Regions from separate parts of the Actinoplanes sp. NPDC051494 genome, predicted to be linked through region 2. Evidence: riboswitches for the same ligand, from Rfam matches in the RefSeq annotation. Region 2 holds a riboswitch; each other region holds the start of a gene.

Region 1 (7,203 bases), on a different contig from region 2:
GCGCCTGCACGAGGGGCGCCACGCGCTGCTGAGCCAGGCGATGAACGACTGGCCGGAGGAGCGGATCCGCGCCTTCGCCGGCCTCTTCCACGAATTCAACAGCTCCGTCGAAGCGCTCCTGCGCAACGACCCAGCCGCAGCAGCACGGGAGAACGCGTGAGTAACTCCACCGAAACCGCACCGGCGGCAGCCGGGCGGGGCGGTCCGGCAGCCGCCCCAGGGTCCCCGCCCTCGGCGGAATTCACCCACCGCCAGGTCATCACCGTGCTGGTGGGCCTGATGATGGGGATGTTCCTGGCCGCGCTCGACCAGACGATCATGGCGACGGCGACCCGTACCATCGCCGACGACCTCAACGGCTTCAACCTGCAGGCCTGGGCGACGACGGCGTTCCTCATCACGTCGACGATCTCCACGCCGCTGTACGGCAAGCTCTCCGACATCTACGGACGGCGGCCGTTCTTCCTCGCCGCGATCGGCATCTTCATCGTCGGCTCGTTCCTCTGCGGGCTCTCGCAGAACATGTACGAACTGGCCGCGTTCCGGGCGATCCAGGGCCTCGGCGCCGGTGGCCTGATGTCGCTGGCGCTCGTCATCATCGGTGACATCGTGCCGCCCCGCGAGCGCGCGAAGTACCAGGGCTACTTCCTCGCCGTCTTCGGCACCGCCAGCGTCATCGGCCCGATCCTGGGCGGCTTCTTCGCCGGTGCCGACAGCATCCTGTGGGTCGACGGCTGGCGCTGGGTCTTCTACCTGAACATCCCGATCGGCATCGCGGCCATGATCGTCGTCGCCCGGGTGCTGCACCTCCCGCACACCCGCAACGACCACCGGATCGACTGGCCCGGCGCGCTCACCCTGGTCATCGGCCTGGTGCCGCTGCTCACCGTCGCCGAGCAGGGCCGTGACTGGGGCTGGGGCTCGGGCCGCGCGATCGCCTGTTACGTGATCGGCGTCCTCGGCCTGGTCGGGTTCGTCCTCGCCGAGCGGGCCTACAAGGACGAAGCGCTCCTGCCGCTGCGGCTGTTCCGCAACCGCACGGTCGCGGTCGGCGCCACCTCCAGCACCATCCTCGGCATGGCGATGTTCGGCGGCCTGATGACCGTCCCGCTGTACCTGCAGATCGTCAAGGGCAGCTCCCCGACCGTCGCCGGCCTGCAGATGATCCCGTTCGTGTTCGGCATCATGGCCGGTTCGATCACCTCGGGCCAGCTCATCGCCCGTACCGGCCGTTACCGGATCTTCCCGATCATCGGCAGCACCCTGATGCTGGTGTCGCTCGGCCTCTTCGCCCTGATCGGCGCGGACACCCCGCTCTGGCGGGTCATGCTGATCATGGTCGTGATGGGCCTGGGGCTGGGCGGCAACATGCAGCCGATGATCACCGCGGTGCAGAACGCGGTGTCGCCCCGCGAGATCGGTGTGGCCACCAGCTCGGTGACCTTCTTCCGCTCCATGGGCGGCACGCTGGGCACCGCGATCTTCCTCTCGGTGCTGTTCAACGTGCTCCCGGGCAAGATCTCCAGCGCCTACCAGGATGCCAAGATCGCGTTCCCGGGCGGCCAGGGCGGCACCACCGACCTCAACGACACCTCCTTCATCAACAAGCTCCCGGAGGCCGTCGCGCATCCCTTCAAGGTCGGGTTCGCCGACGGCATCCAGGTCGTCTTCCTGCTCGCGCTGGCGGTCATGGTCGTCGGCCTGATCGTGGTGCTCTTCCTGCCCGAGATCCCGCTGTCCCAGCGTTCCGCCCAGCAGCAGCGGGCGGCCGACGCGGCGGCCGCGGCCGACAGCGACGGGGTCCCGGGAGAGGCCGGCGCCGGTCCGGTCCGGTCCACCGCCGGTGGCGGCACCGCTCATTGACGAGCGGCGGCCGGGCGCTCGTACCCTGGACGCATGGCTGTAGTGAAGATCAACGCGATTGACGTCCCCGAGGGTGCCGGACCGGAGCTGGAGCAGCGGTTCGCCGCCCGGCAGGGCGCGGTGGAGAACGCCAAGGGGTTCCTCGGCTTCGAGCTGCTGCGCCCGGTGTCGGGAGAGAGCCGCTACTTCGTCTACACCAAGTGGGAGACGGAAGAGGACTTCCAGGAGTGGTCGGCCGGTTCCGGACGGGCCGCCCACGCCGGCGAGCGCAGCAAGCCCGTCGCCGGGGGCGCGAGCCTGCTGGAGTTCGAGGTCGTCCAGCACGTCGCCAAGTAACACCGCACGATGAGATCGGCCCGGGCCAGCACTGGTCCGGGCCGATCCGCGTCAGGCCTCCGCGTTGCGGGCCGCGGCGGCGATGAGGCGTTCGGCGACCTCTTCGCGGGCCAGGCCCAGGCGCTGGGAGGTGTCCCGGAGGATGTCGTACGCCTCCCGCACGCCGCAGCCCCGCTGGGCGATGATCACGCCGGCCGCCCGGTCGACCGCCGCGCCCTCACGCAGGGCCTGGCGGCGCTGGAGCTCGCCGAGGAGCACCTCGGCCTGGTTGACCAGGGCCATCGCTGTCAGCAGCAGCTCGGGGCCGAGGCCGCCGGGGTGCGCCACGAAGAAACTCACCGAGCCGACCGCCGAGCGCTGGATGTCGAGCGGGACGGCCGCCACGCCGCGCACCCCGAGCTCGCGGGCGCAGTCGTTCAGCTCCGGCCAGCGCGGGTCGGTGGTCAGGTCGTCGGCGGTGACCACGGCCCGGGTGCGGGCCGCTTCGAGGCCGGGGCCGTCGCCCGTGGCGTGCTGGAGGTCGTCCAGCGGCTGGGCGTGCGGACCCGAGGCGGCGAGTGCCGCCGGGCCACCCTCGGAGATCAGGGCGACTGAGCACCGCAGCGTGCCAGGAAGCGCGTGGGCACCGAAGACCGCCAGCCGCTCCAGTGCCCCGGGCACGTCATCGGCGGCCAGCAGGCGGGCCGTGAGCTCGTGCAGCAGCCCCGCCACCTCGACCGGGTGCGGACGGGTGACGCCGTACTCGACCGGCAGCGGCGTGACGGAGATCGAGGCCGACGGTGGGGCGCCGGTCGCCGGTGATGCGCGACGCGATGTTCGGCGCCGCCCGGAGCTCCGTTGCGGGGCAGACATTTGGCCGATATTGCCATGCCTTGGGGCGAACACGAAAGTGGTGTCCTCTATCGGGTGCCATCCCGGGGCGGGTCCGCCGGGGAGGCCTCGGGGGCGTCCTCGCGCTCGTCCGACTCGGCCAGGATGGCCGCGGCCTGGGCCCGGGGGTCGGCGCTGCCCGCTGTCCGCTCCTCGGGCAGCAGGTCGGCGGCGCGGTGCTCGATCCGATCATCGCTCATGGCCGATGGATTACCCAGAATGACCGGACATAACAGAACCCGGGGAAACGCAACGTCGCCCCCGGGAGAACCCGGGGGCGACGTCACGTAGATGTCGGTGTGCAGGTCGCCTCGCGGCGAGTGGCTCAACGCGGCTCCAGCCGAACGGTATTCCGCGAAGGCTTAGGGTGAGGCCCGGGGACACTGGTCACACCGACATCTGTCATCAACGGTCGGCACCCCACCGCCATTCCGGTAGCAATTGTGACCTGGACCACAAACTAGGAATTCAGCGCGTGGCCGTTGAGCGGCTGACGGGGCTTCGGGGCAGGTCCGCCCTCCGCACCCTCCTTCGCCGCCGAATAGGCCATCTGCAGGAAGTCCGAGACCGCGGTGGCCGTGAACACCGTCGCGGTCAGGCGGGTCAGCTTGGGGGCGAGCACCAGTCCCCCGGTCAGCCCGGTCGCGACCCAGACCGCCAGGCAGAACGGGCAGCTCACGAGTTCGCCCAGCGAGTGGCGCAGCGAGCTGCCCTGGTCGCGTACCTCCTCGTTGATCTCGCCACTGCCGCCCGGCTCGCGGTAACGGGTGAACGGCGCGCGCAGCGGGCTGGTGATCGAGTCCTTGGCGATCAGCCGGCTCAGCTTGTGCGTCGCCAGGGAGATCAGCACGACATCGCCGACCGCGGGCCGCTCGGGCACCGGCCGGCCGGTGAGCTTCGCGGTCGCCGCGAGCGAGGCCGCCAGGGCACCGAACGCGCCCATCGTCATGACGTATCCGTCGAGGGGGCGGTGTTCGTGGGGCGCGTACTGCCGCCGCAGCCGGTCGAGCCGGCCGCGCAACGAGGGAAGCATGGGGGGTCCCTTCAGTTTTTACAGTGCCTGGGTCAGCCGATGGGGGTCGACCTCCCGGCCCGGATGCCGGGCCAGGTACTCCGTCTCCAGCTCGGCCGTGCGCCGCAGGTGCGTGCTGAGCGCCGCGTCGGGGCCGTGGCGCAGGGTGTCCAGCCGGGTGCGGTGCAGACTGCCGAGTTCGCGCATGATGTCCTCGTCGGCGAGGCCGGCCGGATCGATGCCGGTCGCGGTGCCGAGGAGATCATCGGCGTCGGGTTCGCGCATGATCTCTCCTTCCCCAAGGGCCCGCGGCTGCTCTCGGCCGGGGCCGCTTGCTGCAACCGTTGCCCGTGCGGTCGGTCGCCAAACCCACGCCGGTACGCTCGACGGCATGAGAGGGCTGTGGACCCCGGCGTGGATCGCACGTCACGTGTTCGCGGTCGTGCTGATCGTGAGCTTCCTCGGGCTGGGCTGGTGGCAATTCAGCCGCGCCACCGAGGGCAACGCCCTGAGCTGGGGCTACACATTCGAGTGGCCGGTCTTCGCGCTGTTCGTCGGATTCATCTGGTTCCGCGAGGTCCAGCAGGAGCTCCGGAGCGGCCGGCCGGCCGCCGGGGACGAGCCGGCCGAGGAGATCGAGACCGCCGACGCGGAGCGCGTGACGATCCGCCGCCCCGTGCGCGTCTCCACCGCCCAGCGGACGCCGGCCGAGGAAGACCCCGAGCTGGCCGCGTACAACGACTATCTGGCCTGGCTGAACGCCCACCCCGGCGCGCGGCCCGGCGACTACCCCGGATACAAGAAGGCAACACCCAGTAACTAAGGACGTGGATCGTGCAGGGAGCCCTCACCCGTTACCGGATCATCGCCTGGATCGTCGGGGTGGTCCTCATCGCCCTGGTGATCGTCGGCATGCCGATGAAGTACATCGGCCACAACGACACGGTGGTCGCCACGATCGGGCCGTTCCATGGGTTCCTCTATATGGTCTATCTGGTGGCGGCGTTCGACCTGAGCCGGCGGGCCGGCTGGCCGTTGAAGCGGATGCTGCTGGTGATGCTGGCCGGCACGATTCCGTTCTTCTCGTTCTGGGCGGAGCGGGTGGTCACCCGTAAATGGATCCCGGAGGCCCTGAACGCGGAACCCGCGATGGCAGAATAAGCGAAAAGTAACGGCTGAAACGCGCTCCGTTATCAGGATCATTCGAATAAAAGTGATAATTGGCGCAAGTCACTCTTCGGGCTCTTGTTTTAATGTGGATCGCCGCTAAGTTGATGCGGTTGGTCCGGTCCGCAGCCACGCCCTCGGTGGCACCGGCCAGCGCCGCCGAATCGCACAGGGCACCGCGACCACCCCGTCCCCCGGGGTCCGCGTCCGTCCTGCCGCGAACCGGGGACCCACCGAGCAGCATCCGGGGTGAATCCGCGCAAGCGGTAGGGCCTTCTTCCCGCCCGAATCCGTCAGCTAACCCGGTAGGCGGCTCAGCGGAAGAGAGGCCGTGCACCGTTGCGACACGCCCGCATGAGGCTACGCACCCTGGTGGTCGCCGCATTAGCGATCGCCATCACCGGTTCCATCGCGCCGGCAGCCGCGCACGCGGAACCCTCGTCCAGTGACATCACCAAGAAGATCACCAAGGCGTCGGACGAGCTCGAGGACATCGTCGAGTCGTACAACAAGATGAAGATCAGCCTGGACAAGACGAAGGCCGAGGAGAAGAAACTCGCCGAGTCGCTCGGGCCCGCGAAGGAAGCACTCGCGGACGCCGGGGACCAGATGAAGCTCATCGCGTCGTCGGCCTACAAGACCGGCAAGGTCGGCACGATGAACGTCGTCCTCGAAGGCAGCTCGAACCTGATGGACCGCATGTCGATCCTGGAGCAGATGTCCCGGACCCGGCAGCGCGACATCGACACCTACACGGCCACGACGCAGGATTACAGCGAGCGTCAGGCCGCGTTGAAGTCGACCCAGGACAAGCAGGCCGCCGAGGTCAGGGAACTCTCCGATCGCAAGAAGAAGATCGAGGGGAACCTCAAGGAGCTGTACGCCATGCGCAAGGCGGCGTACGGCCGGGAGACCGAGAAGGCCACCAAGTACACCGGCTCGGTGCCGAACATCGCGGGCTCCGCCGGCACGGCGGTCTCGTTCGCGTACGGCGCCATCGGGCTCATGTACGAGTACGGTTCCGGCGGCCCGAACACCTACGACTGCTCGGGGCTGACCTCGGCGGCGTGGGCCGCGGCGGGCAAGTCGCTGCCGCACAACGCGGCGGCTCAGTACAGCGCCACCTCCCGGGTCTCCCGTTCCGAGCTGAAGCCGGGTGACCTCGTCTTCTACCGCAGTCTCGCGCACGTGGGGCTCTACGTGGGTGACGGCATGATCATCGACGCGTCGCACGCCGGCGCCCCGGTGAAGAAACGGACGATCAACATCATGACCCCGTACGCGTACGGGCGAGTGGGCTGATCCTTCGCACCAACGGGTAACGGCCGGCCTCCCGCGAGGGAGTGCCGGCCGTTGTCAGATACGGAACAGGCCGGCACCCCTGTCGGGGCACCGGCCTTTGTGGTCGGTCGAGAGGTCAGGCGGCCTGCAGGCCCTCGGCCCGGGCCAGCTCACGCAGCCGGCCGAGCGCCTGAATCTCGAGCTGGCGGATGCGCTCGCGGGAGAGCGAGAAACGCGACGCCACCTCGGTCAGCGAGTGCTCGCGACCGTCCTCGAGGCCGTACCGGGCCCGCATGATGCCCGCGGACCGGTCGTCGAGGTGGTTGAGCAGGCCCTCGATGCGCTGACGCTCCAGCGCGGTGAGCACGATCTCCTCCGGCGACGGCGCGTCGCTGTCGGCGACCAGGTCGCCGAGGTTCGTGTCGCCGTCGTCGCCCACCGGGGTGTCCAGGGAAACGGTGTCCTGGGCCCAGCGGGTGAGCTCGGTGACGCGCTCGACGGTCACGCCCAGGGCGGCGGCGACCTGCGCGGGCTCCGGGTCGGCGCCGAGCTCACGGACGAGCTGGCGGGTGACGTTGCGCATCCGGTTGACGTCCTCGACGAGGTGCACGGGCAGGCGCACGGTGCGCTCCTGCTGCGCGATCGCCCGGCTGATCGCCTGGCGGACCCACCAC
Region 2 (7,203 bases):
GAGATCCAGGGTGGCCCCAACCGGCCCCCGATGGGCCCGGACGCGACGGCGGCGCTGTTCGAGCGCGCCACCGGGGTCGCCGCCCGGCTGGGGTTGCCCGCGCCCACCGCCGCCGCGGTCGGTGGCGGGTCCGACGGCAACTTCACCGCGGGCATCGGGGTGCCGACCCTCGACGGTCTCGGGGCGGTCGGCGGTGGCGCCCACGCCGACGACGAGCACGTGATCGTCGGTGAACTCCCCGCGCGTGCGGTCTTGATCGCGGGCCTGATCAGCGATCTGCTGTCTCGATGAGCATCGAGGTGCGTACCCTCTCCGCGCTCCCCGACCTGGAGGCGCTGGACCGGATGCTGGGCGGCATCTGGAACGACGAGCCGGCGCCGATGCTCGGCTCCGAACTGCTGCGGGCGCTGGCCAAGGCCGGCGGTTACGTCGCCGGGGCCTACGACGGCGGTGTGCTGGTCGGCGGCTGCGTCGGGTTCTTCGGCCCGCCGGACGAGGCCGAGCTGCACAGCCACGTCGCCGGCGTGGTGCCCGGCTCGGCCGGCCGGGGTGCCGGCTACGCCCTGAAGCAGCACCAGCGCAGATGGGCGCGCGAGCGCGGGGCCATCGCGATCACGTGGACGTTCGACCCGCTGGTGGCCCGGAACGCGTATTTCAACCTGGCGAAGCTCGGGGCGGAGCCGGTCGAGTACCTCCCCGACTTCTACGGGTCCATGCACGACCGGCTCAACGACGCGGGCCCGTCGGACCGCCTGCTGGTCCGCTGGGACGTCAGCGGGGCCACCCCGCTGCGGGGCACCGCGGCGGACGGGGTGGCGGCTCTGGACCGCGCCGGGGAGCGCGGGCCGATGAAGGGGGACAAGGTGCTGGTCGCCGTGCCGGAGGACGTCGAGCGGCTGCGGGGCACCGATCCCGCCGCGGCCCGGCGGTGGCGGACCGACGTGCGGGAGGTCCTCACCGGACTGATGGCCGACGGTTACCGCTTCGCGGGATTCGACCGACTCGGCGGCTACGTGATGCGGGGTGGCGCGTGAAACTCACCGGGGTCGAGCTGCGGCGGGTCGCCATGCCGCTGGTCAGTCCTTTCCGGACGTCGTTCGGCACCGAGACGGCCCGCGACGTGCTGCTGGTGCGGGTGGTGACCGACGGGGCCGAGGGCTGGGGCGAGTGTGTCGCGATGAGCGACCCGCGCTACTCCTCGGAGTACGTCGACGCCGCCGCGGACGTGCTGCGCCGCTTCCTGGTGCCGACGCTGGCCGCGGCGCCCCGGCTGGACGGCAACGCGGTGGGCCGGGCGCTGTCCGGCTTCAAGGGGCACTGGATGGCGAAGGCCGCGCTGGAGACGGCGGTCCTCGACGCCGAGCTGCGCTCGGCCGGCCGCTCGTTCGGGCGCGAGCTGGGCGCCGTACGCGAGTGGGTGCCCTGCGGTGTCTCGGTCGGCATCATGGACTCGGTGCCGGAACTGCTCGACGCCGTCGACGGCTACCTCGCCGAGGGATACCTGCGGATCAAGCTGAAGATCGAGCCCGGCTGGGACGTCGAGCCGGTCCGCGCGGTCCGTGAGCGGTTCGGTGACGACGTCCTGCTCCAGGTCGATGCGAACACCGCGTACACCCTGGGTGACGCCCGGCACCTGGCCCGGCTGGACCCGTTCGGGCTGCTGCTGATCGAGCAGCCGCTCGACGAGGACGACGTGGCCGGGCACGCCGAGCTGGCCCGGATGATCGGCACCCCGATCTGCCTCGACGAGTCGATCACATCGGCGCGGACCGCGGCCGCCGCGATCAGCATGGGCGCCTGCGCGATCGTGAACGTGAAGCCCGGCCGGGTGGGTGGTTATCTGGAGGCGCGCCGGATCCATGACGTGTGCGCCGCTCACGGCGTACCCGTGTGGTGCGGTGGCATGCTGGAGACCGGCCTGGGGCGGGCGGCGAACGTGGCTCTCGCCGCGCTGCCGGGGTTCACCCTGCCGGGTGACACGTCCGCGTCGCGGCGGTATTTCGAGACCGACATCACCGAGCCGTTCGAGCTCGAGAACGGTCATCTGCGGGTCCCGGACGGCCCTGGCCTGGGCGTCGCACCGCTCCCGGAGGTGCTCGCGGAAGTGACCACGGTCACGGAGTGGATTTCCTGCTGAGCGTGGCAACTTTCTGACGGGTTCCGGCCACTTATCGGCATGACCCGGTTCTTCCGTTGCGCCGCCCCCAGCGTGTACCGCCGTAGCGACTTCCTGATGATCACTGTGGAGACACCCGAGATGACCCCGCAGCTCATGCGGGACGCTCATGATCTCCTGCGGAACTTCGACGTGGTGATCGGAGCGACGACCGACGGCGGATGGTACGCGTTCGGTCTGCGCGAGCCCACTCACGCGGCCGACCTCGACACCACCTCCGACTCGACCGCCCTGACACTGGCTGCGTTGCGGCTCGGCCTGCGTGTCGCGCTGTTGCCGACGCTCCCTGCGGTGCGGTGATCTGTCCGCCTTTCTCCACATTCACGGGGGACCCCTGGGGTGTAGACAAGCTCACCTTTCGGGGTCAGAAGTTTGCTGTCCGCCCTTGGGGCGTGGATATCGTCGGCCAGTCCGCTGACGCGGGCCCCGCGGTCGGTAACGCCGAGTCCTGCCACCGACCGGACCGGGACCTCAACCTCAAGGCAGGAAGCGGGGGACCCACAGGTTTTCCGGCGCGCCGCACGGCGCGCCTCGGGGTGAAGCCGCACACCGCGGCCGGGCTCCTCGGCCCGAACCCGACAGCTGACCTCGCAGGCGTGGAGGGTCAAACTTCATGGCAAAGCACCACGTTCGCAAGAAATCCCTGCGCAGCCGTAGTCTCGGCCTGATCGTCGCGGGAGCCGCCGGTGGCGGCCTCCTGCTCGGTTCGGCCGGCGCGGCGCAGGCGAAGTCCGGCGTGAACTGGGACGCCATCGCACAGTGCGAGTCCGGTGGGAACTGGAGCATCAACACCGGTAACGGCTACTACGGTGGCCTGCAATTCAGCAAGAGCACCTGGAAGGCGTACGGCGGCACGAAGTACGCGAGTACCGCGAACAAGGCCAGCAAGTCGCAGCAGATCCGGATCGCCGAGAAGGTCCGCTCCGGTCAGGGCATCGGTGCCTGGCCGGTCTGCGGCAGGAAGGCCGGCTCGTCGAAGTCGTACTCCGGCACCAACACGTCGGGCTCCTCGGTGAGCAAGAGCACGGCGAAGAAGAAGACCGAGAGCACGAGCACCCGCAAGAAGAGCACGACCAGCAGCCGTACGAAGGCGCACAAGAGCACCCGCTCCACGTCGGTCAAGGCGACCGGCCGTACCTATGTGGTCAGGTCCGGTGACACCCTGGCGAAGATCGCGAACGCCAAGCACGTCCCGGGCGGCTGGCGTGGGCTCTACCAGCTCAACAGCGGCGCGGTGAGCGACCCGAACCTGATCTTCGTGGGTCAGCGTCTCGCGGTCTGAGTGAACCGGGTCCGGTCGCCTGCCCCCGTAGGCGACCGGACCCCCTCAACGAGGCGGTGCGGGCGGCGGCGCGGTGCTGTCCCGCACGACGAGGCGGGTGGGGACGAGGTCGGTCCCCGGGTGGCCGGGCTGATCGAGCTGGCCGGGCTGATCGAGCCGGCCGGGCTGGTCGCGGATCTGGCGCAGCAGGCCGTCCACGCAGCGCCGGCCGACCTCCGCGAAGTCCTGGTGGACCGTCGTCAGCGGGGGGAAGAACGCGTGCGAGTCGGCCAGGTCGTCGAAACCGACGACGCTGACCTCGCCGGGGATGGCGCGGCCGCGTTCGTGCAGGGCGCGCAGCACGCCCAGCGCCATCTGGTCGTTGGCGGCGAAGATCGCGGTGCAGGACGGGTCGGCGGCCAGGACCAGCCCGGCCCGGTATCCCGACTCCGCGGTCCAGTCGCCCAGCTGCGGCGGCGGCACGGCCCGTCCGGCCGCGAGCAGGGTCTCCGCCCAGGCCTGGGTGCGCCGACCGGCCGCGAACGACTCGGCCGGCCCGCTGACGTGCCAGACCGTCTCGTGGCCGAGCTCCAGCAGGTGCCGGGTGGCCTGGCGGGCGCCGTCGGCCTGGTCGGTGTCGACGACCGGGTAACGCTCACCGGCGTCGGAGTCGACGACCACGACCTGCATGCCCGGCGGCAGGGTCAGGTTGGCGGCGTCGAGCAGGTGCACCTCCATGATCACCACGACGCCGTCGACCGCGAGCTCGCCGAGCCGGGTGAACGCCCCCAGCAGCCCGTCCTGGGTCGGCACCGCCACCGGGATGAGCGTGATCGCGTACCCCTGCTGGGCGGCGTGGGCCGCGATGGCCTCGACCGTGCGGCTGTTGCCGGTGGTGGCCAGCGTGAACAGGATGACGCCGAGCGTGCGGAACTCGCCGCGCTTGAGCGCCCGGGCCGCGCTGTTGGGCCGGTAGCCGAGCTGCTGCATCGCGGCGAGCACCTGCTGCCGGGTCGACTCGACGACGCTGGGGTGTCCGTTGGCGACCCGGGACACCGTCTGTGACGAGACCCCGGCGAGGCGGGCGACGTCGGCCATGGAGACGCCCCGTCCCGGCCTGCGTCGCGACCCTGTGGTCATGACCTGCGGCTCCTCTTGACGACCGGCGATCTTGGTGTAACGATCACCACGATGTTTACGTTAACATCACGGTATTCACCTTCACGTAACAATCGCTCCCCGGTCTGGGAGAGTGACGTGCGGCGGAGCATGATGTTTACGTAAACATACTTTGTCGGAAGAAGGGACGTCACGTGGCCGACATCGTGGTACCAAGACGCCGGTCCTGGAGGGGCTGGCAGTTCGTCGGTCCGTTCATGGCCGTCTTCGCTCTGGTCTTCCTCGCGCCGATCGCCTACTCGATCTACCTGAGCCTGTTCAAGAACCGGCTCATCGGCGGCAACTCCTTCGTCGGGCTGGAGAACTACCAGCAGGCGCTCACCGACGCGAACTTCTGGTCCGCCGTCGGCCGGGTGTCGATCTTCCTGGTGGTCCAGGTCCCGATCATGCTGTTCATCGCCCTGCTGGTCGCCCTCGCGATCGACAGCGGGCGGCTGTACGGCAAGAGCTTCTTCCGGATCTCGATCTTCCTGCCGTACGCGGTGCCCGCCGTGGTCGCCACGCTCATGTGGGGCTTCATCTACGGCACCCAGTTCGGCCTGGTCGGCAACATCAACGACGCGTTCGGCATCACGCTGCCGGACCCGCTGTCGCCGAGCCTGATCCTCACCTCGATCGGCAACATCGTGACCTGGGAGTTCGTGGGTTACAACATGCTGATCTTCTACTCCGCGCTGCGCACGATCCCGACCACGCTGTACGAGTCGGCGGAGATCGACGGCGCCGGGGAGCTGCGGATCATCCGCTCCATCAAGCTGCCGGCGATCCGGGGCGCACTGGTCATCGCGACGATCTTCTCGATCATCGGCAGTTTCCAGCTGTTCAACGAGCCGAGCATCCTGCAGAACGTCGCGCCGAACGCGATCACCACATACTTCACCCCGAACCTGTACGCGTACTCGCTCTCGTTCTCGGGCCAGCAGTACAACTACTCCGCCACCGTGGCCATCGTCATGGGCCTGATCACCATGGTCATCGCCTATGTCGTGCAGCTGCGCGGCACCAAGGAGAGCTGAGCGATGACGACGACGGTCACCGCGCCCGAGCGCACCGGCAGGGCCACGCCCCCGGCCCTGAAGCGCCGCAAGAACCCCCGCGACCGCAAGAGCGTCGTGCTCACGCTGGTCACCGGCCTGGTGCTGATCTACAGCCTCATCCCGCTGGTCTGGCTCGTCATCAACTCGACCAAGACCCAGGACGGGCTCGCCGACTCGTTCGGCCTGTGGTTCGACAACGGGAACTTCGCGCTCTGGGACAACATCCGCGAGACGCTCACGTACAACGACGGCATCTTCGTCCGCTGGCTGGGCAACACGCTGTTCTACGTGATCGTCGGCGCCGGCGGCGCGACGTTCCTGGCCGTGCTGGCCGGTTACGGCCTGGCCAAGTTCGACTTCCCGGGCAAGAAGGGCGTCTTCGCGATCGTCATCGGCGCGGTCGCCGTCCCCGGCACCGCCCTGGCCGTCCCGACGTTCCTCATGTTCAGCAAGATGGGCCTCACGAACACGCCGTGGGCGGTCATCATCCCGTCGCTGATCACCCCGTTCGGGCTGTACCTGATGTGGACGTTCACCGAGCAGGCCATCCCGACCGAGATCCTCGAGGCGGCCCGGGTGGACGGCGCGAGCGAGTTCCGCATCTTCTTCAAGCTCGCCGTGCCGCTGCTCGCCCCGGGCATCGTCACGGTGCTGCTCTTCAGCATGGTCGCGACCTGGAACAACTACTTCCTGCCGCTGATCATGCTGAAGAATCCTGATTGGTACCCGCTCACCGTCGGCCTGAACGCCTGGAACGCGCAGGCGCAGACCGCGGGTGGTGACGTCGTGTTCAACCTCGTCATCACCGGTTCGATGCTCACGATCCTCCCGCTGCTGGCCGCATTCCTGCTGCTGCAGCGTTACTGGCAGTCCGGCCTCGCCGCCGGCAGCGTCAAGGAATAGAAGGGAACATCCAGATGCGTACGTTCTCCAGGCGGCGGCTGCTCGGCGTAGCCGCGCTCGCCACCGCCACCGCGCTCACCCTCGCCGCGTGCGGCGGCGGTGACGACTCGGACTCCGGTTCGGGTGCCACGATCTCCGACGCCGACGTCACGGCGGCGCTCGAGGCGGGCGGCAACCTGACCGTCTGGGCCTGGGAGCCGACCCTCAAGGACGTCGTCACCCAGTTCCAGACCAAGTACCCCAAGGTCAAGATCAACCTCGTCAACGCGGGCACGGGCAACGACCAGTACACCGCGCTGCAGAACGCGTTCGCGGCCGGCTCCGGCATCCCGGACGTCGCGCAGATCGAGTACTACGCGCTGCCGCAGTTCGCGCTGGCCAAGTCGGTCACCGACCTGAACACGTTCTCGGCGTCCTCGCTGGAGAGCAAGTTCACCCCCGGCCCGTGGTCGTCGGTCAAGAGCGGCAGCGGCATCTTCGGCCTGCCGATGGACTCCGGCCCCATGGCGATGTTCTACAACAAAGAGGTCTTCGACAAGCACTCGATCGCGGTGCCCACCACGTGGACCGAGTACCTCGAGGCCGCCCGTAAGCTGCACGCCGCGGACCCGAAGGCGTACATCGCCAACGACACCGGCGACGCGGGC
Region 3 (7,203 bases), on a different contig from region 2:
CACGAGAGGACCCCCATGGCCCACGCACCCCGCACGACGATGTGGGACCGGCGGCTGCCGATGATCTCCGGATCGTTGTCAGCCGTCGCGATCGCATGGTTCGTGCTCGTGTTCGTGTACGGCCCGGTCGGCCCGGCGCTGTTCGGCTGGCTGCTCTCCCCCGTGTGCCTCGCCGTGGCGGCCGCCGCCGGGTGGCGTACCGGCACCGACCCCGGCGTACCCGAACCGGCCCGGCGCTTCTGGCGCCAGCTGGCCATCGCTCTGGGTGTCCTGGGCGCCTCGGTGGTCAGCCAGGTCGTCGACGCGGTCAACGCGGACCTCAGCATGACCACGCGGGTCGGCCTGGTCACCAGCGTGCTGCACGCGGTCGCGACCGCGATGGTCGTCTGGCCGATGCTGCGCCTGCCGTGGGGCGCACCCACCCGCGGGCAGCTCATCGCCAGCGGGCTCGACGTGGCCATCCTCGTCTCCGGCGCGGCGATCTTCTTCTGGCACTTCGCCGCCCAGCTCATGTTCGACGCCGCGCACCGGACCACCGTCGGCGCCGCCGTCATCCTGACCGTCTCCGGCCTGGTCGCGCTGATCGCGATCGCCAAGATGGCGGTCACCGCGTCGGCCACGCTCGACGCGCGCTCCCTGCGGATGCTGCGGGCCGCGTTCCTCGTCGGCCCGGTGGCCGCCGCCCTCACCCCGCTGCTGGCCGGCAAGACGTATCTCGACACCAGCCTGGTCATCATGCCGATCGGGTCGTTCCTGACCGTGCTCGCCGCCGCCCGGCAGGCCGCCGCCGGGGCCGTCTCCCGCCCGCCGGCGCGGCGCCGTTACAGCATGCTGGCGTACGCCGTCGCGGCCGCGACCAACGCCCTGCTCATCGTGGTGCTCATCCAGGGCCGCGACGGGGTGCTGCCGATCGCCGTGGCCGCCGTGGTGCTCACCGCGCTGGTGATCACCCGGCAGCTCGCCGCGATGCGGGAGAACGAGCAGCTCCTCGACCGGCTCGACGCCACCATCATCGAGCTGGCCCTGAAGGAGCAGCGGTTCCGGCTGCTCGTGCAGAACACCAGTGACGTCATCACCATCAGCCGGATCGACGGCACGGCGTCGTACTGCAGCCCGGCCGTGGAACGGGTGCTGGGCTCCACCCCCGAGGACGTGCTCGGCACCAGCTTCTTCGACCGGGTGCACCCCGAGGACCTGGATCACATCCAACAGCAACTCGCCACGATCACGGCCGAGGACGGTGCGACCATCACCTACCAGATCCGGGTGGCGCACGCCGACGGTACGTACCGGATGCTGGAGATCACCAGTGCGAACCTGCTCCACGAGCCCAGCGTGCACGGCATCGTCAGCAACTCCCGCGACGTCACCGAGACGGTCGAGGCCCACGAGCGGCTGAGCTACGAGGCGTCGCACGACGTGCTGACCGGGCTCGCCAACCGGGCGCTGTTCGGCGACCGGGTCGACGCCGCGGTCCGCCGGGCCCGGGCCGAGCAGCCGATCAGCATCGTGCTGGTCGACCTGGACGACTTCAAGACGGTCAACGACACCCTGGGCCACGCGGTCGGCGACGATCTGCTGGTCGCGGTCTCGGAGCGGATGCTCGCGGCGGTCCGCCCGACCGACACCGTGGCGCGGCTGGGTGGCGACGAGTTCGCGATCCTGTTCGAGGGGCTCGGCGGCGGCGACGTCGACCGGGTCCTGGAGCGGATCGCCGACACGCTCGCCATGCCGGTCGACATCGACGGGCACCTGCTGACCGTACGCGCGAGCTTCGGCGTCGTGGACGGCCGCGGCGGCGACGATCCGGGCAACATGCTGCGCCAGGCCGACATCGCCATGTACGAGGCGAAGGAGCGTGGCGAGGGTGGCTACCAGCGGTACCGGCCGGGTTCGGAGGCCCGTGGCGCCGAACGGCACCGGATCACCGAGGCGCTGTCCGCCGCGCTGGAGCGTCAGGAGTTCCTGCTGCACTACCAGCCGGTGGTGAGCCTGCCCGACGGCCGGCTCACCGGGGTGGAGGCCCTGGTGCGCTGGATGCACCCGAAGCGTGGGCTGCTCAGCCCGGCCGACTTCATCCCCGGCGCCGAGATGACCGGCATGATCGTGCCGCTCGGCACCTGGGTGCTGCGCGAGGCCTGCCGGCAGGCGGCGGCCTGGGTCACCGAGCTCGGCCCGGAGGCGCCCGGCACGATGGCGGTCAACGTGTCGGCCCGCCAGCTGCAGAACACCGACTTCGCCGACGAGGTCGCCGCCGCCCTGCGCGACAGCGGCCTGGAACCTCGCCGGCTGACCATCGAGATCACCGAGTCAACCGCGATCGGCGGCGGGACGACCCACGAGACGCTGCGGGCGTTGCACGCGATGGGCGTACGGCTGTCGCTGGACGATTTCGGCACCGGCGCGTCCACGCTCAGCCTGCTGGCGAACTGCCCGGTGGACCAGATCAAGCTGGACCGCTCGTTCGCCCCGGTGCCCGGACCCGACGCCATCGCCGGCGCGGTGCTGCAGCTGGCGCGGGCGATGGGCGTCGAGGCGGTCGCGGAGGGGGTGGAGACCTCGGCGCAGGCGGAGAAGCTGGTCGACCTTGGCTATGTACGGGCCCAGGGCTTCCATTTCGCCCGCCCGATGACCGCCGAGCTGATCACCGTGGGGATCACTGAGCCGGCGAGCCCGCTCGCAGCGCAGCGGTAACCGAGGCGGACAGCTTCTCCAGGTAGTCGTCGTCGATCGGGGTCCGCAGCACGGCCAGCCGCCAGTACAGCGGCCCGAGCATCAGGTCGACGGCCATCTCGGGATCGGTGCCCGCGGGCAGCTCGCCGCGGGCGACGGCCTGGCCGACGATCGTCTCGCCGACCGCGCGCTGGTGCTTGCTGAGCGCTTTGTTCAGGGTTTCGGCGATCTTCGGGTTCCGGGCGGCCTCGGCCATCAGGTCCGGGATGATCTGAGAGGCGATGCGGTGCTGCAACGCCTTGCTCACGATGAACGTCAATAGTTGGAGGTCCGACTCGAAGCTTCCGGTGTCGGGCATGGGCACGCTACGCTCCGCCACGCCGGAAACGATCTCGAGCACCATCTCCAGTTTGTTGCTCCACCGGCGATAGACGGCCGTCTTGCCGACCCCGGCCCGGCGCGCCACCGCCTCGATGGAGAGTCGGCCGTAACCGACCTCGGCGAGTTCGTGCATGACGGCGTTCCGGATCGCCGCGGTGATGTCACCGCGGAGCACCGCCGCTCCGGCGGGTGCGCGTTTCGTGGCTGCCACGGCAAGAAACTATACGCGACGACGCAACGGTTGCGTTGCGACGTCCGGTCAGATAAATTCTTCCCTGACGTCGATACGCTGTCGTTCTGACGCGGCACACTTACTACTGTGTTCCCGCGCAAGTCACCCAGGTCCCTGCCCCCGGACGGACCGACCAGATCGGAGCGCCACCCCATGTCACAGACGGCGGTCGCCGATTCCGACACCAGCATCCCCCTGAGCGAGCTGGCCCGTCGGCACGGCCTGGGAGTGGCGGGCAGACTGCCCACGCTGCCCGAATACACCCGCAAACTTTGGTCGTACAGGCACTTCATCGCCTATTACGCCAACGCCAAGGTCACCTCGTCGCTGGGCAAGACCCGGCTCGGCGCGATCTGGCAGGTGCTGACACCGCTGATCAACGCCGCGGTGTATTACGTGATCTTCGGCAAGATCCTCGACACCCAGCGCGGCATCGAGAACTTCGTCGCGTACCTCTGCATCGGTGTCTTCATCTTCGGCTTCACCCAGTCGACGGTGCAGGCCGGCATCCAGGCGATCAGCGGCAACCTCGGGCTGATCCGGGCGCTGCACTTCCCCCGCGCCGCGCTGCCGCTCGCGATCACCACCGTCGAGATCCGCAACATGATGGTCTCGATGGTCGTGCTGATGGCGATCGTGCTGGGCTTCGGCGAGCCGATCACCCTGCAGTGGCTGCTCGTGGTGCCGATCTTCCTGCTCCAGTCGGTGTTCAACGCCGGCCTCGCGATGTTCGTCGCCCGGCTCGGCTCCAAGGTCGCCGACTTCAAGCAGCTGATCCCGTTCATCATGCGCTTCTGGATGTACGGCTCAGCGGTGCTCTACCCGGTCACCAAGTTCTCCGAGGCCGACTTCCTGCAGCAGAACAAGTGGCTGCTCAACGTCGTCGAGGCGAACCCGCTGCTGGTCTTCATCGAGCTGATGCGCCACGCGCTGCTCGAGGAGGTCCACCTGGCGTCCGCACCCTGGGTGCTCTGGGTCGAGGCCATCAGCTGGACCCTGGTCGCCGGGATCGGCGGATACATCTACTTCTGGCGCGGAGAGAAGGGCTACGGCCGTGGCTGACGAGCGCGAACCCACCGTCATCGTCGACGACGCCCACGTCGTCTACCGGGTGCAGCAGGCCGGCGGCGCCTCCAGCCCGCTGGCCGGCTTCAAACGGATCGTCACCGGCACCAAGCCCGCCACGCTGCGCGAGGTGCATGCGATCAAGGGGGTCAGCTTCGTCGCGTACAAGGGCGAGGCGATCGGCCTGATCGGCACCAACGGCTCCGGCAAGTCGACACTGCTGCGGGCGATCGCCGGCCTGCTCCCGGTGGAGCGCGGCGCGATCTTCGCCTCCGGTCAGCCGTCGCTGCTCGGTGTCAACGCGGCGCTGATGAACGACCTGCCCGGCGAGCGCAACGTGGTGCTCGGCTGCCTCGCGATGGGGATGTCCCCGGCCGAGGTGAAGCCCAAGGTCAAGGAGATCATCGACTTCTCCGGGATCAACGAGCGCGGCGACTTCAGCTCGCTGCCGATGCGGACGTACTCCTCCGGCATGGCGGCCCGGCTGCGCTTCTCGATCTCCGCGGCCAAGAAGCACGACGTGCTGCTGATCGACGAGGCGCTGGCCACCGGTGATGCGAAGTTCCGCAAGCGCAGCGAGCAGCGGGTCCGCGACCTGCGCGCCGAGGCCGGCACGGTCTTCCTGGTCAGCCACAGCGAGCAGTCGATCCGGGACACCTGTGAGCGCTCGATCTGGCTGGAGTCCGGCCTGATCCGCGCGGACGGCCCGACCGACCAGGTCATGAAGGAATACGAGGCGTACGTCAAGAAGTGAGAAAAGGGGGCGGCCGGTGGCCGCCCCCTTTCCCTTCGCTGTGACCTATCTCATAGATAGGTGCACGTGGTTCGTGTGGTCGCTGGACGGGTCGCCGTTACCTCCGGAGTACGCCTTCCAGCCACTGCTCGGCAACCAGATCCGGTTGAACCAGATCACGTACAACACCCCGAGCCGGCTCGAGTTGTCGATGAAATAGTCGGCCAGGTTGTTGCCGTACGTCTTGCTGCTGCCGGTGGCCACCCCGCCGAAGCCGGTCTTGTCGGCGGCGAAGTCGCAGGCCCGTCCCTTGGGGTGCTCACCGCTGTTCTGGGTGCGGAAGCAGGCCACGAAGCGGGTGAAGCCGGCCGCCTGCGCCTGCTTCATCGCGTGCAGGGTGCGCGGGGTGATGCAGCCACCCGAGGTCGGATCGTCGATGCTGCACGACTCCGACACCAGCGAACCGTCGGAGTTGCGGGGCGCCGACTCGGCCGTCGAACTGTTGCCCGCCGGGCTGCTGCCGGTCTCGGCGACCGCTTTCGCCGCGTTGGCGGCGGCAACCTTGGCGTTGTGCGTCTTCAACGCGTTCTCGGCCTGCGTCTTGCGCTTGGCCATGACCGTGACCTGCGCCTGCTGCTTGCGGATCTCGACGTCGATCGCGGTCTTCGCCTGCTCCTGCTGGGTCTTCGCGTCCTTGAGGTCCCGGACCGCGCGGTCCTGCTTGACCGCGATCGTCTCCAGCGTCTCCGCCCGGTCCATCATCGTGCCGGTCGACGACGCGGTGAGCAGCGCGCCCATCGGCCCCAGCCGGCCCCGCTGGTACGACTGCCGGACGATGTCGTCCAGTGCCGCCTGCCGCGGGCCGAGCTCGGTATCGAGCTCCTTGAGCTTGGTGACCAGCGTCTGCTGCCGCTTCCTGGAACCCTCGAGCGTCTCCTGGGCCTCCACGAAGCCCTTCGAGGCGTCCTCGAGCTGATCGGTCAGCGACTTGGAACCGCCCTCGCCGTCGTCACCGGAATCCCCCGGCGCGGCCAGCGGTGGCGGCGCGGCGAAGGCCGCGCCCGGACCGGCCAGCGCCAGTCCGGTGGTCGCGACGAGCAGCGCCAGAACGGTCGCTAATCGCCTGCGGACAGGGTCGACCCTCAACGTACGTTCCTTCCGTCGGCCGCCGACCGAGTTAGCTGACGGGTTCGGGACGGAAGTGGCCCCTACCGCTGATAAGGGTCAGCGGATTCACCCCAATTACCTGGTGGGTCCCCGGCTCGCCTCGCGGCGATTAGGCGGCGGCTCCGTGATGGAACCGTGACGAACACTACCCATCGATTTCCAGTATTGACAGTCGTCGTACTCAGCGCGGTCGTGCGAACACATTCCGTGAAATGACTACGGAGAGAATGCAACGACTCACTTTGATGTGCCGTTACGGGCCCTGACCTGCGTCAGCCCAACGAGTGGTCACGTAAAGTCGTTGCGCCGTAACAGTTTTGCCGGGGTCGCGAGCACTGAAGGGCCGACGGAGTTCAGGTAAGCTTTCCGCCGGTCGTGCCAAGAAGGTGCCGCCCCAAAGGCGCCGGCGGACCACCGCTCAATCGTCACGCGACGAACCGGGGAACCACCAGGTAATTGGGGTGAATCCGCTGACCCCCATCAGCGGTAGGGATCGCTTCCGTCCCGAACCCGTCAGCTAACTCGGTAGGCGGCAACGTGGAAGGAACATGGATGACGGCACGACCCAGCCGGTGGCTCGTTCTCGCCCTGGCCTCGCTAGTCGCGGTGACCATGGTCGTCACGCCCGGCGCACCCGCTAGCGCCGCCCCGGGCGGGGAGACCACCGCGGACGACGGCGACGACAACCCGCAACTCAACGACCTGCTCGACAGCACCGGCCGGCGATACATGCAGGCCAAGACCGCGGTCAAGAAGTCGACCAAGGCCCAGGCCACCCTCACCGTGCAGGTGAAGGCCGCCGAGGACAAGCGCGACGCCCTGCTGCCCCAGGTGGGCGCGGTCGCCGCCCAGCAGTACCGCACCGGCGGCGTGACCACGATGGGCTTCCTGCTCAACGCGAGCTCCCCCGGCCTGTTCCTGGACAAGGCCATCTCCCTCGAGGAGATCAACT
Region 4 (7,203 bases), on a different contig from region 2:
CGCGTGGAAACGGGCCGCCATCTCGCGCAGCGGCCGGTAGGCCTCGGGGGCCAGCAGGATCACCAGCAGGGCCGCGCCGAGTTCCATGTCGCCGCTCGCCACCCGCAGCCCGGCCTCGACCGCGATGAGGCCGACCGACAGGGTGCCCACGAGGTCCAGGGCGGTCGAGGAGAGGAACGCGACGCGCAGTACCCGTACGGTGGCGGTGCGGTGTTTGTCCGTCATGTCCCGCACGACGGCGGTCTGGCGGTCCGCGCGGCCGAAGACGCGCAGCGTGCCCAGGCCGCGGACGACATCGAGGAAGTGGCCGCTGAGACGGGCGTCGGCGACCCATGCCTCGTCGGCGCGTTTCTGGGTGGCCCAGCCGACCAGCGCGCCGAGGATCGGCAGCAGCGGCAGGGTGACCAGGGCGATCAGTGCCGAGCCGGGGTCGACCGACGCCATCGCGAGCAGCACCGCCGGGGGCAGCACGACGCCGAGGACCAGGGCGGGTAGATATCCGGAGAACCAGGGGCGCAGCGCGTCCAGGCCGGTGGTCAGCGTGGTGATCAGGCGGCCGGTGCCGAAACTCGCGACCCAGGCCGGGCCGTGGCGCAGGGTGGCGGCGAGGGTGGCCCGGCGCAGTTCGCCGGTGACGCGGGCGGCGGTGCGCTGCGCGACGACCTGTTCGGCCCAGGTGAGGCCGGCGCGCAGGACGAACGCCGTGGCCAGCAGGGCGATCGCGTCGCGGCCGGTGACGACGCGGGCCAGGGCGACCGCGAGGAGCACGGTGGCTGCCGCCTGGCCGGCGCCGATCAGGGACAGGACCCCGATTCCGGTACGCCCGGAGCGCGCGTGCCGTAGCAGCCGCGGGTCGACCGGGCCGCGCGTGGTCACGAGGGGACCCGGGCGCTGGCCACGCGGCGGCGGAAGACCCAGTAGGAGAACGCCTGGTAGACGACGACACCGGGGAGCACGACGACGCCGACGACGGTGATCAGCTTCAGGGCCGACGGGGTGGCGGCCGCCCCGGTCATGGTCAGCGACCAGGCCGGGTCGAGCGTGCTGCGCAGCACCACGTCGCCGTGGTAGGTGAACACCGCGACGACCGCGGTGGCCGCCCCGAGGGCCGTACCGGCGAAGGTGAGCGTTTCCCGGCCACCCCGGGCGGTGAGCGTGACGCCCAGCAGCAGGACCGCGACGGCCAGGGTGACCGGGGAGCCGGTGGCGATCCCGGCGACCGCGACTCCGGCCGTGCCGGCGCCGGCGAGCCGGACCGTCCACCGCTTCGCCCGGTCGTGCACCGGGCCGGTGGTGCGCAGGGTGAGGAAGGCCGCGCCGATCAGCAGTGCGCCGAGGAGAGCGAGGGCGGCGCCGGCCAGTGCCGGGCCGGAGGTGAGCGGGCCGAGGCTGCGGCTCACGCCGGTGCCGGTGACCTGGCCGTCGGCGCCGAGCGCGAGGCCGTGGGTGAACACGCCCAGGACCGCGCCCCAGAGCAGCACGATGCCGGCCGAGCTGGCGGCCAGGGCGGCGTCGCAGCGGCGGCGGAAGCGTTCCCCGTCGCCCTTGCCGCGGAACTCCAGGGCCACGCCGCGGATGGCGAGCAGCAGCAGGATGGCGACCATGGGCAGGTACAGGGCGGAGAGCAGGGCGGCGTACCAGTCGGGGAACGCGGCGAACGTGACGCCGATCGCGGCGACCAGCCAGACCTCGTTGCCGTCCCAGAACGGGCCGACGGTGCGCACGATCGCGCCGCGTTCGTGGTCGTCGCGGCCGAGGACCGGGCCGAGGATGCCGACGCCGAAGTCGAAGCCCTCGAGGACGAAGAACAGCACCCAGCAGAGGACGACGAGTGAGAACCAGAGGGTGACCATCGGTTGCTCCTAGTAGACGGGCGCGTCGGCGCGCTCGGGTGCGGCCTCGGCCGCCGGTGCCAGCGGCTGGCGGGAGAGGTGGCGGATCAGCCGGTACCAGACGACCGCGACGATGCCGTAGATGAGCGCGAAGCCGATCAGGGACGCGATCACCTCGGCGCGGGTCAGGCCGGGGGAGATGCCGTCGGCGACCTTGGAGATGCCGAACGCGATCCAGGGCTGGCGGGCGGTCTCGGTGAAGACCCAGCCGATCGAGTTGGCCGCGGTGGGCAGCAGCGGGATCAGCGGCAGGAAGCGGATCAGCTGGCGGTCGTACCATCGCCCGGGCTCGCGGCCCTTGCGGGTGACCCAGAGGTAGTAGGCCGCGACGAGCATCGCCACCATGCCGATGCCGATCATGAGGCGGAACGACCAGAACGCGACCGGGATCATCGGGATGTAGCTGCCCGGGCCGTACTGGGCGACGTACTGCTCCTGCAGGTTGTTGATGCCCTGCACGGTGGAGTGCGGGTCGCCGGTGGCCAGGATCGACAGCAGGTACGGGATGTCGACGGTGAAGAACGGTTCGCTGCCGTCGAGCTTGCCGAGCGCGAACGCGGAGAACGGCGCGCCGGTGGTGGTCTCGTACAGGGCCTCGGCGGCGGCCATCTTCATCGGCTGGACCTCGGTCATGACCTTGCCGAGGTGGTCGCCGGTGATCGCGGTGAATGCGCCGCCGGCGACGGTCAGCCACGCACCCAGCCGGGCGAGCGTACGGAATCCGGCCTCAGCGGTCGCCTTGAACCGCCAGACCCCGATGGCCAGCAGCAGCGAGCCGCCGACCATGACCGCCCCGGCGAGGGTGTGCGGGAACGCGGCGAGGTTGACCTTGTTGAGCAGCAGTTCGCGGAAGCTGTCGAGGTGCGCCCGGCCGGTGACCGGGTCGAGCGAGTACGCGACCGGGTGCTGCATGAACGAGTTGGCGGCCAGGATGATGAACGCCGACAGGACCGTGCCGACGGCGACGATCACGATGGTGGCGGCGTGCACCGTGCGCGGCAGCCGGTCCCAGCCGAAATACCACAGCGCGAGGAACGTGGCCTCGAGGAAGAACGCGAGCATGCCCTCGATCGCGAGCGTCGGGCCGAACACGTCGCCGTAGAACCTGGCGAAGCTGCTCCAGCCCATGCCGAACTGGAACTCCTGTACGAGGCCGGTGACCACGCCGACCGCGAACGTGACGATGAGCAGCTTGCCGACGAACTTGGTCAGGTCGCGGTACTTGTCGTTGCTGGTGCGCAGCCAGGTGAGGTGCAGCCCGGCCGCGGTGGCGGCGAGGCTGATCGACAGCGGCACGAAGAAGTAGTGGTAGATCGTCACGACCGCGAATTGCAGCCGGGTCAGGTCGAGCACGTCCACGGATGGCCTCCTCTACGACGTCCCGTAGTAGATACTACGCGTCGTAGTACGACGCCGTGCAGTAGAGTGGGTCACATGGCACTGGGCGACCTCGAACGCGACATCATGCGACAGCTGTGGGACGCCGCCGAGCCGCTGACCGTCCGGCAGGTCCACGAACGGCTCAGCGGTGAGCGCGGGCTGGCGTACACCACGGTGATGACCGTTCTTGACCGTCTCGCCAAGAAGGGCGTGGTCACGCAGCAGAAGGCCGACCGGGCCTACCGCTACGCACCCGCGCAGTCGCGCGAGGAGATGACCGCGGCGCTCATGCTCGACGCGCTCGGCACGGCCCCGGACGACGCGGCCCGCGACGCGGCTCTGGCACACTTTGTCGGGCGGATCGACCCGTCCGCCCTGGAAGCCGCGATCGAGGCTGCGAAAAGGAGACCGTGACCGCACTGCTGCTCGGCGCGCTGGGGCTGACCCTGTCGCTCGCCGTGCCCGGGATCCTCGCCCGCGCCCGCTGGACCGCCCGCGCCCCGGCCGCTGCGGTCGTGCTGTGGCAGAGCATCACGCTCACCGGCATCCTCTGCGCGCTCGGCGTGGTGCTCGCCGGCCCCCAGGAGCTGGTCGACGAGCTCGGCTCGGGCAAACCGGCCGGCGCCGCGGCCCTGATCGCCGCGCTCGGCGTGGCCACCCTGATCATCATCCGGCTGCTGGTGTCCCTCGCCGGGGTGAGCCACCGCTCGCGGACCCGCCGCGCCCGCCACCGCATGCTGGTCGACCTGCTCGACACCGCCGAACGCCACGGCGAACTGCCCGCCGAGGTGCCCGCCGGCCTGCGGGTGCTCGACGGCCCGCTGCCGTTCGCCTACTGCCTGCCCGGGCGCCGGCCGCGGGTGGTGCTCAGCGGGGGAGCGCTGCGGGTGCTCGGCACCGACCAGGTCGCCGCCGTGATCGCGCACGAACAGGCCCACCTGCGGCACCGCCACGACCTGGTCATGGAGTCCTTCACGGCGTTCTACCGCGCGGTGCCGCGCCCGTTGCGCAGCCGGGCCCCGCTCGACGCGGTGCACCTGCTGCTGGAGATGACCGCCGACGACGCCGCGCGCACCCGGGCCGGCGCCGGCGCGCTGCACTGCGCCCTCCAGGTGCTCGGCGACGCGGTCAGCCCGGACGCCCCCGACGAGATCGGGGCCGGTGCCGCTGAGGAACGCCGCCGTCGCCTGGACCGGCTGACCGGCCCGGACCCCCGGTCGGTGGCGGTCACCGTGCTGGCGTCCACCTCGGCGGTGTGCCTGCTGGTGCTACCCACGGTGATCCTGGTCGTACCCTGGCTCGACCGTGCGTTGATGGCCTGGCCGCTTTAATCCTTCATTAATTACTGTCCGTCACTGGGTCTTACGTGCCGTTGATGGTGGTAAGGCCGGGTTCAAATCACGGAAGATCCGGAGTACGGTGGTGCCCGGCTCGTCGGTCCCCCCTCGTCCGAACCCGGGCGAACTGACGGGTCACCGCCTAATCGTCGTACACGAACCGGGGACCCACGATCCTCTGGGGTGAAGCCGCAGCACGATCGCGGCCGGACGCGCTTCCCGTCCGAACCCGACAGCTAACCCGGTCGGCGGCTGAGGGAAGAAAGGACACAGCACCTACGTGAAACGGATTGGGGCGCCCCGCGCCGCAGTTCTGCGCAGTCTGCTCTGTGTCGTCGCCGCCATCGGGGTCGTGCTCGTACCCACGGCGGCGAACGCGACGCCGGCACCCTCGACCATCGAGAAGCAGATCGATGAACAGTGGAACAAGCTCGAGCCGCTTATCGAGCAGTACAACAAGGTGCACGGTGAGCTCGGCAGCAACCGGGCCCAGCTGAAGAAGATCGACAAGAAGCTCGCACCGCTGGAGCTCGAGGTCGATCTCGCCATGTCGCAGGTGGGCGCCATGGCATCCGACGCGTACATGCGGGGATCCCCCGGCGCGCTCGAGTCGATGGTCGTCACCGGGTCGCCGACCGGACTGACCGAGAAGCTCATGTTTCTCGACCAGCTCGCCCGGCGTCAGCAGCAAGAGGTGGCGGGCGTCGCCAAACTGCGCGACAAGTACGCGAAGCAGAAATCGGATCTGGCCACCCTGACCGACGCGGTCGCGGCCCGGGACAAGGACCTCGCCACTCGCAAGGACCAGATCCAGAAGAAGGTCGACGACCTGCAGGAACTGCGGATCGAGGCCTACGGTGCGTCCGGTGTCGACGATGGACCGCTGAAGCTCGGCCCCTGCCCCGCGACCTACTCCCAGGAAGCGGGCAACCGGGCGGCGCAGAAGGCTTGCGATCTGATCGGCAAGCCGTACATCTTCGGCTCCGCGGGCCCGACCGGGTACGACTGCTCCGGGCTGACCCAGGTCGCCTGGCGCACGGTCGGTGTCTCCCTGTCGCACTACACCGGCAGCCAGATCGGTGCCGGTCGCAGCGTCAGCCGGTCGAACCTGAAGGTGGGGGACCTCATCTTCTACGGCAGCCCGGTGCACCATGTGGCGATCTACGTCGGCGACGGCAAGATCGTGCACGCCCCGCACACCGGGGACTACGTCCGGATGGCGGACATGGACCGGCCGGGTACCCCGGTCGCCTACCGCCGGCCGGGCTGACACCCCCGTCGTAACCCCTGAGGAAGCCGCCACGGTCGTGGCGGCTTCCTCTTTTTCGCTACCCTCGGGCGATGCTGCCGGACGTGTTCGTCGCCAATGTGGTCGGCAACTGGGGCGAGGCGGGGCGCCGCTGGCTGGATACGCTGCCGCGGACCGTGGCCGCGGTCGCGGGCGACTGGGAGCTGACCGTCGGCGAGCCGTTCCCGCTGACGTTCAACTGGGTGGCGCCCGTGCGCCGGGCCGACGGGTCCGCGGCGGTGCTCAAGGTGGGCGTACCCGGCTCCCCGCACCTGGCCACCGAGGCCGCCGCCCTGACCGGATTCGCCGGGGAGGGCGCCGTGCGCCTGCTCGCCCGTGATCGGGTGCGCGGGGCCCTGCTGCTGGAACGCGCCGAGCCGGGCACCACCCTGCGGGCCCTGGTCCGCGACCACGACGAACAGGCCACCGCGGTGCTCGTCGACATCATCCGCCGGCTGCACCGCCCCGTGGTGCCCGGCGTCGAGGACATCGCCGGCCGGAGCGCGGACTTCGCCGCCCACCTCGAACGGTATCCGGGCGACGACCCGCTGCCCCGCGAGCTCGTCGTCCGGGCCGCCGGGCTGTTCGCCGAGCTCTGCCAGGACGGTGGCCGGGTGCTGCTGCACGGCGATCTGCACCACGAGAACGTGCTCGCCGGCACCCGGGAGCCCTGGCTGGCCATCGACCCGCACGGCGTCGCCGGACCGCCCGGCGCCGAGCTCGCGCCGATCCTCTGCAACCCGCTGACCGGCGACGAACCGACCCTGGCCCTGCTCCCGCGCCGGGTCGAACAACTCGCCGACGGTCTCGGCCTCAGCCTCGACCTGGCACGGGCCTGGGGCTTCGTGCTCGCGGTGCTCTCCGAGGTCTGGGACGCCGACAGCGGCCCGTCCACCCCTGGCCGGGCCCTGCGGGTGGCCCTGGCACTGCGCTCCTAGCTGACGTCCATCCAGGGGGCCTCGACCTCTTCCTCGACGTACACCGTGGCACCGTTGCGGCCGCGGCGCTTCGAGCGGTACATCGCGGCGTCCGCGTGGCGCATCAGGGCCTTGGAGTCCGAGCCGCCCGGGTACGAGATCGCCACGCCGACGCTGCAGCCCACGTCCAGCTTCAGCCCGGCCACCGACGCGTTGCCGGTGATGCCGTCGATGAGCCGCTGCGCCACGTTCAGTGCCTCCTCGGCGTTGCGGACCCGGGTCAGCACCACACCGAACTCGTCGCCACCGAGCCGGCCCGCCGAGTCGGTGTCGCGGGTCGTGCGCTTGATGACCGTGCTGATGGTCTGCAGCAGCCGGTCGCCGACGTC

Evidence for each region. Region 2 has a riboswitch for cyclic di-AMP ahead of ACIA6A_RS36365 (transglycosylase family protein). Riboswitches for the same ligand answer to the same signal wherever they lie in the genome.
Region 1: it holds a riboswitch for cyclic di-AMP, as region 2 does, so the genes downstream of both, ACIA6A_RS32490 (C40 family peptidase) here and ACIA6A_RS36365 (transglycosylase family protein) in region 2, are expected to answer to the same signal.
Region 3: it holds a riboswitch for cyclic di-AMP, as region 2 does, so the genes downstream of both, ACIA6A_RS22570 (coiled-coil domain-containing protein) here and ACIA6A_RS36365 (transglycosylase family protein) in region 2, are expected to answer to the same signal.
Region 4: it holds a riboswitch for cyclic di-AMP, as region 2 does, so the genes downstream of both, ACIA6A_RS19590 (NlpC/P60 family protein) here and ACIA6A_RS36365 (transglycosylase family protein) in region 2, are expected to answer to the same signal.

Annotation. Positions count from the first base shown of each region.
Region 1 is NZ_JBITDZ010000011.1:289,104-296,306, reverse strand. It holds gene ACIA6A_RS32535 (MarR family winged helix-turn-helix transcriptional regulator) at 1-160, shown strand, start outside; gene ACIA6A_RS32530 (MDR family MFS transporter) at 157-1,863, shown strand; gene ACIA6A_RS32525 (antibiotic biosynthesis monooxygenase family protein) at 1,897-2,199, shown strand; gene ACIA6A_RS32520 (ANTAR domain-containing protein) at 2,251-3,051, opposite strand; gene ACIA6A_RS32515 (hypothetical protein) at 3,099-3,269, opposite strand; gene ACIA6A_RS32510 (DUF1360 domain-containing protein) at 3,530-4,102, opposite strand; gene ACIA6A_RS32505 (DUF6158 family protein) at 4,121-4,366, opposite strand; gene ACIA6A_RS32500 (hypothetical protein) at 4,473-4,904, shown strand; gene ACIA6A_RS32495 (DUF3817 domain-containing protein) at 4,916-5,242, shown strand; cyclic di-AMP (ydaO/yuaA leader) riboswitch at 5,447-5,575, shown strand; gene ACIA6A_RS32490 (C40 family peptidase) at 5,603-6,550, shown strand; gene ACIA6A_RS32485 (RNA polymerase sigma factor RpoD/SigA) at 6,666-7,203, opposite strand, start outside.
Region 2 is NZ_JBITDZ010000014.1:174,148-181,350, forward strand. It holds gene ACIA6A_RS36345 (M20/M25/M40 family metallo-hydrolase) at 1-291, shown strand, start outside; gene ACIA6A_RS36350 (GNAT family N-acetyltransferase) at 288-1,034, shown strand; gene menC (o-succinylbenzoate synthase) at 1,031-2,137, shown strand; gene ACIA6A_RS36360 (DUF2064 domain-containing protein) at 2,177-2,476, shown strand; cyclic di-AMP (ydaO/yuaA leader) riboswitch at 2,606-2,788, shown strand; gene ACIA6A_RS36365 (transglycosylase family protein) at 2,790-3,458, shown strand; gene ACIA6A_RS36370 (LacI family DNA-binding transcriptional regulator) at 3,504-4,535, opposite strand; gene ACIA6A_RS36375 (carbohydrate ABC transporter permease) at 4,814-5,632, shown strand; gene ACIA6A_RS36380 (carbohydrate ABC transporter permease) at 5,636-6,556, shown strand; gene ACIA6A_RS36385 (ABC transporter substrate-binding protein) at 6,571-7,203, shown strand, end outside.
Region 3 is NZ_JBITDZ010000006.1:213,273-220,475, reverse strand. It holds gene ACIA6A_RS22590 (putative bifunctional diguanylate cyclase/phosphodiesterase) at 16-2,694, shown strand; gene ACIA6A_RS22585 (TetR/AcrR family transcriptional regulator) at 2,657-3,265, opposite strand; gene ACIA6A_RS22580 (ABC transporter permease) at 3,440-4,348, shown strand; gene ACIA6A_RS22575 (ABC transporter ATP-binding protein) at 4,341-5,105, shown strand; gene ACIA6A_RS22570 (coiled-coil domain-containing protein) at 5,151-6,230, opposite strand; cyclic di-AMP (ydaO/yuaA leader) riboswitch at 6,235-6,377, opposite strand; cyclic di-AMP (ydaO/yuaA leader) riboswitch at 6,657-6,798, shown strand; gene ACIA6A_RS22565 (coiled-coil domain-containing protein) at 6,804-7,203, shown strand, end outside.
Region 4 is NZ_JBITDZ010000005.1:98,736-105,938, reverse strand. It holds gene cydC (thiol reductant ABC exporter subunit CydC) at 1-876, opposite strand, end outside; gene cydB (cytochrome d ubiquinol oxidase subunit II) at 873-1,853, opposite strand; gene ACIA6A_RS19605 (cytochrome ubiquinol oxidase subunit I) at 1,863-3,251, opposite strand; gene ACIA6A_RS19600 (BlaI/MecI/CopY family transcriptional regulator) at 3,327-3,686, shown strand; gene ACIA6A_RS19595 (M56 family metallopeptidase) at 3,683-4,603, shown strand; cyclic di-AMP (ydaO/yuaA leader) riboswitch at 4,739-4,875, shown strand; gene ACIA6A_RS19590 (NlpC/P60 family protein) at 4,890-5,879, shown strand; gene ACIA6A_RS19585 (aminoglycoside phosphotransferase family protein) at 5,951-6,835, shown strand; gene ACIA6A_RS19580 (diguanylate cyclase domain-containing protein) at 6,832-7,203, opposite strand, start outside.